Regions from separate parts of the Paenibacillus sp. FSL L8-0436 genome, predicted to be linked through region 1. Evidence: riboswitches for the same ligand, from Rfam matches in the RefSeq annotation. Region 1 holds a riboswitch; the other holds the start of a gene.
The links. Region 1 has a riboswitch for cyclic di-AMP ahead of NSS79_RS02865 (hypothetical protein). Riboswitches for the same ligand answer to the same signal wherever they lie in the genome.
Positions count from the first base shown of each region.

Region 2: it holds a riboswitch for cyclic di-AMP, as region 1 does, so the genes downstream of both, NSS79_RS17790 (hypothetical protein) here and NSS79_RS02865 (hypothetical protein) in region 1, are expected to answer to the same signal.

Region 1 is NZ_CP151955.1:602,809-607,174, forward strand. Features, by position in the region: gene NSS79_RS02845 (hypothetical protein) at 1-525, shown strand, start outside; gene NSS79_RS02850 (hypothetical protein) at 793-924, shown strand; gene NSS79_RS02855 (hypothetical protein) at 1,004-1,192, shown strand; gene NSS79_RS02860 (hypothetical protein) at 1,270-1,722, opposite strand; gene NSS79_RS02865 (hypothetical protein) at 1,751-2,260, opposite strand; cyclic di-AMP (ydaO/yuaA leader) riboswitch at 2,385-2,597, opposite strand; cyclic di-AMP (ydaO/yuaA leader) riboswitch at 3,019-3,207, shown strand; gene NSS79_RS02870 (hypothetical protein) at 3,314-3,730, shown strand; gene NSS79_RS02875 (glutaredoxin family protein) at 3,828-4,070, opposite strand; gene ytxJ (bacillithiol system redox-active protein YtxJ) at 4,067-4,366, opposite strand, start outside.
Region 2 is NZ_CP151955.1:3,891,257-3,895,622, reverse strand. Features, by position in the region: gene NSS79_RS17795 (SPFH domain-containing protein) at 1-1,397, opposite strand, end outside; gene NSS79_RS17790 (hypothetical protein) at 1,420-1,830, opposite strand; cyclic di-AMP (ydaO/yuaA leader) riboswitch at 2,124-2,311, opposite strand; gene NSS79_RS17785 (spore germination protein) at 2,630-4,054, shown strand; gene NSS79_RS17780 (GerAB/ArcD/ProY family transporter) at 4,091-4,366, shown strand, end outside.

The DNA.
Region 1 (4,366 bases):
GCTGAAAGTACGCCCATTGAAAAAGCAGAGACAATAAATATGGATGCAAATTATATTCTATTTAATGATGTAAATCAATTAGACCAAGCTGCAGACTTAATTCTCGTTGGTAGTCCTACAATGGATTTTCCTGAAAGAGAACATATTACAACGTATTTTGGAGATGGAGCAATTCAGGACTTCTATACACTAACTGATTTGAAAATCGATAAAATTTTAAAAGGTCCTCAAGATTTTAATCTTGCAACATCGCAATCGCTTAAGATTATTGAACCAATAGGATATGCAAAACCTGAAAAAAAAGAAAATAAGATTACTCGTGAAGAATATTCTGAACTAGAAAAAGGGGAGAAATATATTATATTTTTGATGCAAAATGACCAAGGTCAGTACGTTGTAATTAACGTGAACAACGGTAAATTCAACCTTAATGAGACAGAAGTTTCTTTTGCTTCGGATTCAGAGAATGTAAAACATGAAAAAATTAAGAAGGAGGTTTTTTCGAAATATAAAATAAAAGAATAATGATTTATTTATGATACCAAATAATAATGAGCTGCATTATGCGCGCATTGAAAAGTGATCATAGGTTTTAACTAAGGAAGCCGTGGTTCGGAAACTGCGGCTTCCTTTAGTTCGCCCAGCATGGGTGCTATCTTTAGAGTTCATGTCCAGAATGGTGAAGGCAATATTAGCCATTAGCTTAGACAAGGGTTTCCACCGTGAACTGAGTCAGTACCTTTAAGCTGGTGCGGATACTTCTCGCTGGCGGATACACCAGTCTTTCAAACGATAGATAGATGGTTTCGAAGGAAGCTGCAAATGTGCCTTTGGAAGCACTGGAAGAACCCACGAATCAAAGCTGTTGACTATGATGCCTCTGTTTGCGTTCTAAGGCTTGTTTCTATACGTCTCTACATATAGAGAATGGAGAGTTCAGGATCCTGCTGGTTAAATGAAGGGTTATAGTGTACCTTATTTAATAAGATAAGGAGTGGTAATCTTGAAAAAAAACAATCAAATCCCCGCGATCCTCGCAGCTTCAATTCTGCTGATTCTGCTCAGCAGCATGCTTAAGCCGGAGGGCTCTACCCTGCTGGGTGTGCTGCAGACGTTAATGCTCGGAGTGGGCTTGCTGGGCTGCTGTACAGCGGCCTGGAGATTCGCCAAAGGCGGCAAGGGCAAGAGCTGAGTATAAATAGAAAAGGCCGCAGCACTATGCTGCGGCTTTTTCATGCGCTTTGACAAGTTGCTATATTCCATACGCAGCTATACAACAAACAAGTTTGCTTCAGGCCGCAACGTTTCCAACCGGCACATTTGCTCGCGCACATGTCTCAGCCGGGTTTTCAGCACTGGCACGCTTTGCTCAAGAATGGTGCTGATTGCCGGCAGGGGCAGCAGCATGCCGTACCATAACACCTGCACAATCTGATCCTCCCAGGCTAATCCATTGGAAACAAAGAGGCTGCACTCCTCTGCAGCCCGGGAGCATTGCTGAATGCACTCCCGGTACGCATCCAGAGAGAAAGGCTGCGGGATGAAATCATCATGAAGGTACCGGGTATAAAGCTCAGTGAAGGTCTTCATCGCAGTCTTTTCAGCAACGGCACCCTCTCCCAGCAGCAGACTGGTGAGTGCATAAATATTTCCGGTGTTCTTTTGGACATATTCCGCAAACCCGCTGGCAGCTGTCCATTCCGGGGATAATGGGTCTGGCATGTCTTCACGTTCCTTCCTGAATAAGAAATTATAAGATGGAGAAATAAGCGATGGATCTGTCCATTAGCTCGGCTATGTCCGGTTCCTGCCAGCTGCCTTTATGCAGCAGGGAACTTGAAGGTTTATAGTACATCCGTCTGAAGGGGGGCGTACCGCCGGCCCCAGCTGTACGGGAATAGGGGACCATTTGCAGATGTGACGTGACGACCTTGCCTTGCAGCTTGGCTTTTAAATCCAGCAGGGCCGTTTGCACGATTTCTTGCTGACCCGGCTCCCACTGCGCACCTAGCTGCTGTACAATTTCTATGGCTTCTTCCAGCCTGTGATTGCGTATACTTCTCAGAAAGCTGCTCCATTTAATGACGTCAAAATGATCGCCTTCCGCAGACAGTATCCCCGCTCCCCAGCTGCACCCAGCCTTGCACGTAAGCTTCAGCACACCATACCGGCATTTGCCGGATGACTCCGTGGCATGATGGAATGGCCAGGGGGCATCGAATACAAACACTTCTATACGTAACAGCCTGCGCTGGTTCATTTCGTTTTCCCTCCTACCCATTTATAAGCTGCAGCCTCAGCACAAAAAACCGCAGCAGAGGAGGACCTCTGCTGCGGTTTTGGTACAGGCTTAAATACACCTGGCGCAAAAACGTGGCGGATCAAGGTTCTCTCTAGTCGCTTACGGGGTTAGCTGTCGGATTCGGACGGTGAGAGTCGCCCTACCTAATGAGACCACAGTCTCCTTCGGATTCACCCCAAGAAAGATAAGGTAATGGATAATATGAAGCTTATCCCTTCTTATCTTCCAGGTAAGGCCCTGCGGGCCTGATGGTTCCCCCGTTTCCCGCATTGCGGGAATTCAGCGTTCATATCGCATTTCATGTATTGGATTCAAACCGAATCATACTCTTTTCGCATGAGCTTTGTAAAAAGGAAAAAACATTCTTCTGAGCCGATTTTCAGGGGATTATGGCAAAAGACACGATAAGAAGTGCTAAAAGGGTATTTATCAACGATTTTCAGCTTTTTATCTCGTGTATACGACTGCTTTTGATTTAGGGTGATCAGAGCACAAAAGGCAATTTGCTCAACATCGGGTGAATAAAATCACAACGCTGTATGCTTTTTCGCAAATCGTTGATAAGCCGAGTAAATAAGAGTAATGATGAGATTGAGGCTTAAGTAAGCGCTACCTGATCTGGAATGGGTTTACTAAATGCATTATTTTGGCAGGTTTGGCGGTTTACAAGGCCGTGACCGCCAGAGTATGATTACTTCTGTTTACTACACAATCGAATACGCAGTCCGCTTAATTTCCGTTATGGAAAGCGGGGGAACCAACAATCGGCAGCCGATGTGAGAGTCGGAGCCGGTTATGGGGTGAATCCTGTGAAAGTGCGAGAGAATGCTCGCATGGATACAGGTAGGGCGACTCTCACTGCCCGAATCCGACAGCTAACCTCGTAAGCGTATTAGAGAGGATGAGCACAATGTGACCGTTAATTGGACCACAGAGGGAATTCCTTTGTGGTTTTTTGCTGTGTTCGTACGGGCAAATGAATGGAAGTCCTAGGCCGGAGGAGAGGAAGATATGGCGAATTCGGAAGAATATGTACTCATTAACGCTCCGACTAAAGCGGGGGAGCATTTTATCAAAATCTTAAAGTTCAGAGGCTACAAGATCGCAGGAATCGCCAACAATGCGGCGGAGAAGCGGCGTCTGGAGGAGCTGGGAATCGAGGTCAATCTTGTGGTGGACACACATCATCAGAATACATGGTTCCGCCCCTCTTTTCCGGTAGGAAGAGTATTTCTGTTCGAGAGCAGTGTGACCTTATGCTGCCGGTATATCCAGATGTGCCGGACCTGGACGACAAAACCAATATACGTAATTACGACTTCGATGAATCCCAGACTGGTCTATAAAGGACTTGGAGCGGATTCCGTCATCTATTCCCACAGCGGAAATGTCTCTTTTCTGGCGGATGTCTCAACGAATCCGGGATAAGGCCAAATAAAAGGGCAAATAAAAGGCATCCCCTGGACAGAGGTCCAAGGAGATGCCTTTTTCAAAATACAAATATTTATATGCCTCACGCTATGAATTATTCAGCGGTTGCTCCAATAAGCTGCTTAAGTTCGGAAACGTTGAAGCCTTTGACTGCGCGGCCTTCGTACACAGTAACAGGCACACCCATGAAGCCCAGCTTCTCGACTTCTTCCTGATACACTGTACTTGTCATAACATCACGCACCTCGAAGCTAAAGTCTTGCTCAGTCAGCCACTGTTTCACTTGATTGCAGTCGCTGCATCCTGTGGTGGAATAGACAATTACCGGCTGGCTCATTGGCTTACAGCTGCCTTGATGGCGTCCCGGGTGATTTTCCAATGGGAGGTGTTCCAGCGCACTTCGCCGTCTTCCAGCAGGAAGATCTGCGGAGATTCATGCTTGATCCCGAAATCTTCGGCAATCTGATTGGACAGCGGACGGTCTTCAATCACATGCACAATGGCAGCTGGAGTCTCGGAGCCTTGCACATAGGCTGTGAATTCCTCATTGGCCTTGGCGCTGATCGGGCAGGTAGTGCTATGCTTGAAAAGCAGTTTTTTACCTGGTTGCGCAACATATTGCTGCAGTTCTTC
Region 2 (4,366 bases), 3.3 Mb from region 1:
AGCCCGCTGAGAGCCTCTGTCACGTTCATACCGGTAAGCGTCTGTGTCAATTCAGGAACCTGGGCCATGATTTTGGCGATATCGCCGGTAATTTTGTTCACGCCGGATGAAGCTCCATCCTGGGAAATCACTGTAATCTTATCGACTTTGGACAGCGGGGAAGCGATTTTGTCAGCCAGCTCTGGCAGAACCTTCAAGAATTCCACTATAAGGGCGGCTTGCGTGAACTGTTTGTACGCTTCAGCTTTCTTCTCCAGTGCCCCCGCTTCCGCTGCTCCGGCCAGCTGAACAATTTCCGCGTTGGCTTTTCCCTTCGCCAGTTCTGCTTCCGCGGTTGCCAGCCCCCGTTTGGTCATTGTGGCCGCTTCTGCTTCCGCCTCAAGAATTTGCCGCTGTTTAGCTGCTTCCGCTCTCATGATCGTAGCCTGATTCTCCGCCTCAGCAGGCTTGATCACCGTTGCCTCCAGCTCCCTCTGTCTCAGCTCAACTTCGATTTCCCGGACGGTCCGGTTGGCCTCCGCTTCCATCTGCGTGATCTTGACCTGTTCGGTAACCAGCGACTGCTTGATTTTGTTCTGCTGCAATTCGTACGCAAGATCCGCCTGTGCTTTTTTCACTTCAGTCTCCAGCTTAAAGTCCGCCTGCTTAATGTTCAAATCCTTCTCGAACAGAGATTCCTTGGCGCGGGCGGCGGTTCCCGCTTCAATGGTGGCCTGATGTGCATTGGCCTTGGCAATGGCGGATTCCTTCTCCGCCTCGGCTTGTTTGATCTGAATGTCGCGTTCTGCTTCCGCCTTGGCGATGCTGGCATCACGGCGGATGCGCTCAATTTCCGGAACCCCCATATTGTCGATATACCCTTTGTCGTCAGTAATTTTCTTAATGGTAAAGCTGACCACCTCAAGCCCCATCTTATCGAGGTCTTCCGAGCAGGTCTCCCGCATCTTGCTGTTGATTTCGTCAGGTGTTTTTAGAATGGATTCGACCGTTAATTGTCCGATCAAGCCGCGCAAATGGCCTTCCACCGAATGCAGGATAATCGTCTCACGGTCTTCTTCCGGCCTGTCGATAAACTGCTCACTGGCAGTCAGAATAGCAGTAGGATCGCTTTTAATCTTAATCTGGGCCACCGCCTCCAGGTTGAGCTTGATGCCCTGCCGGGAGAACATCGCCTGCGCCGGGATGACATCGAAGCTCATCAGCATCATGGAGATGGTCTTATTGTTCTGGAAGCCGGGAATGACGAACGTCCCGCCGCCCTGAACCACTCTTTTTCCACCGAGGCCGAATACAATCATCGCCTGATTGGGCGGAACCTTTTTATAAGCGTTCACGATACTGAACAAAGCCAGCAGGATAACAACAACAATTGCCGAGATTAAATAAAGAATAACCATTCGGTTCGACACTCCCCGTTATTTATAGTTGTTCGTTTTCCCTCTCGAAGAGGGTGACTACCGCCATTCCTTTATCCACCTTCAAAATAATCACCCTGTCGCCCTTGGCGAGCTGCTGGCCGGTTTCTGCCCGCACTCCAATCGAACGCATCGTTCCATGCAGCACATATTTCATCTCTCCCACTGCTCCATCCACTGCAGAAATGCTGATGTACCCGAGTTGTCCCGCCTGCTCATAATCCATTTTATTCATGCTACTATCATACCGAGTCATCACCCGGGCCAGCACCGCATATATCAGACAGCCCAGCAGCAAGGCCACCACGGTGCAGATCAGCACCACTGCAAGCATATTCATTCCGCTGAACCGGGTAAGCACATAACCACTGCCGCCCCAGACTGTGACAAACACCATCAGAGGGAGTATGGGCACAAAGCCCGGACCACCAGCATCGCCACCTCCCACATGCAGATGACCCGCCAGGCCATGCCCATGAAATCCGCCGCTGAGGAGAAGCAGCAATCCAACCCAGAAGCACACGATAAATACAGTAACGATAACAATCCCCCCTTTAAAGCATTTAAGATAGTGCCAAATGACTCTTATTTACGTTGTTATAAGATTTATAAACTCTTATACAGATCAACTTTCCTTTCTGCATGCGCAGCAAAAAGACCACAGAAGCGTCAGGGCTCTCCGTGGTCGGTTAATCGATCATGGCGCTCATCCTCTCTCTTCGAGGCTTACGGGGTTAGCTGACGGATTCGGGCTGCGAGATTGCCCTACCTTGTAAGAAGCGGCTGTTCAGCACGCAACAAGGATTCACCCCAAGTGAGCGGCAGCTATCTGAGCAAAAGCCGCATTCACCATTGGTTCCCCCGTTCCCATTATCGGAATTCAGCCATTTGAGAACAGTTATATTACATTCGGTTGTTGATTTGAATCTTACGCCTGTGACCATTTAATGTAAAACGTTGCGGATGGCAAAAGAAGCCCAAAATGCCATCACTTCACGAATGAATGCGCATTCTTTGGTTTTACTCTTAGTCGATCGATGATTTGCTCATTTTTGCTCCACTTCATGTCCCTGGGAAAACAAAACAGAAACCTCTACGGCTCATCATCATCCGCCGTACTCTTCTGTATTACACGTTAAAGTTCCGTCAGGAATATTCTGCAAATCATTCGGGAACGTTAACAGCAAAACTAATCGAAAGTTGAGCGCCTTATAATGACTAACCAAACTCAGACCTCATTTCCTTCTGTAGATCAAAATTCCGATTACATCGAAGCCGCACTGTTCCATACAAGTGACCTCAAAAAAAGAGGCTTATCCTTTCAGGGAAGGGAAGGAATGCTCTTTTATCTGGATTCTCTCACTGACACGGAATTGATTGAACGGAACGTGATTGTTCCATTTAGCCGTAATCAGGACAAAGACCTCTCTGAGCTTTTCACAATGCTTAGTTTCAGTTTGGAAACAGAACTAAACCAAGGTATTCAGGGACTTCTTGAAGGAAGCTGTCTTTATTTTTTAGAAGGAATGTCTGGATTTTATGTCCTCTTCACTCCTGCCAAATACGAACGAAGCATTAGCGAACCTGAGAATGAGGGGGTTATTCGGGGACCTCATAACGGTTTTATTGAACAGATGAAGGTTAACTTATACCTGATTCGCAAACAAATAGCCTCCCCAAACCTTATTGTCCGCTACTTCACACTTGGGAAATTCGCCCCCAAACAGGTAGGCTTAGTCTATATGGAGAATATCGCCAACCCTGAATTGATACAGATTGTAGAATCAAGAATAAAGAAAATTTCGCTCGATTGGATAATCTCCACTGGCTTTATTCAGGAATTAACGGAGGATAACTCCTTCTCCATATTTCCCCAACTAATCAATACGGAGCGTCCGGACCATACCTCAGCTTATTTGCTTGACGGATATGTCGCCATACTGCTGGATGGGGACCCCACAGCTCTGATTTTGCCGGCGAGCTTCTTCAGCTTTTATCAGACACCGGATGACTATAACAATCGATGGATGATCGCTTCTTTTGTCCGGTTTATCCGTCTGATCGGCTTTGTAACAGCATTTCAGTTGCCAGCGCTCTACATTGCCACCGTTTCTTTCCACTCCAATGTCCTTCCCTTGCAATTATTTTTTTCGATTCAAGGTTTATTGACCCGGGTCCCTTTTCCTCCGCTGATTGAAGCGATGCTGCTTGAATTTATATTCGAACTGCTGCGGGAAGCAGGGCTTCGTCTGCCCAGCCGTGTAGGTCAAACTATTGGGATTGTTGGGGGGTTGGTTATCGGGGATGCAATTGTTAAAGCGGGATTGGTTTCATATTCGATGATCATTGTTGTAGCGTTGACTGCCATTGCTTCTTTTCTTATCCCTTCCAACGAAATGAGCTCTGCTATCCGGTTTATGCGGTTTCCATTGATGATTGCTGCCTCATTATTCGGATATATTGGGATATCATTTGGGTTAACACTCATTTTCATACATTTGTGCAAGCTAGAATCGTTTGGGCAACCCTACCTGAGACCCTTAAGTCCCTTGAAATTTCAAGGTCTGAAAGATACCTTCGTACGCTTTCCAATTTGGTCCATCCGAAAGAGTTCAAGCAACCCAAAAACGGATAAATGATCATTAATTTACACAGTACTTACAGGAGTTGATACGGTGGCTCAAAAAGAAAAAAAGATCACAAGGGGACAACTCTTCCTTTTTATTATTCAAGCCCAAATCGGTGTTGGTATTCTGTCTCTTCCTAACAAACTTAACGAAACTGCCAAAGGTGGAGGTGGACTTTCTGTTTTAGTTGCAGGGGTTATTACCCAACTTGTCATCATTCTTCTGTGGGTCCTGCTGAAGAAATTCCCCGGACTTAACCTATTCGGTATTTGCATAAAACTTGCAGGCCCGATTATTGGCAGTCTATTGATTATTCTGTATATT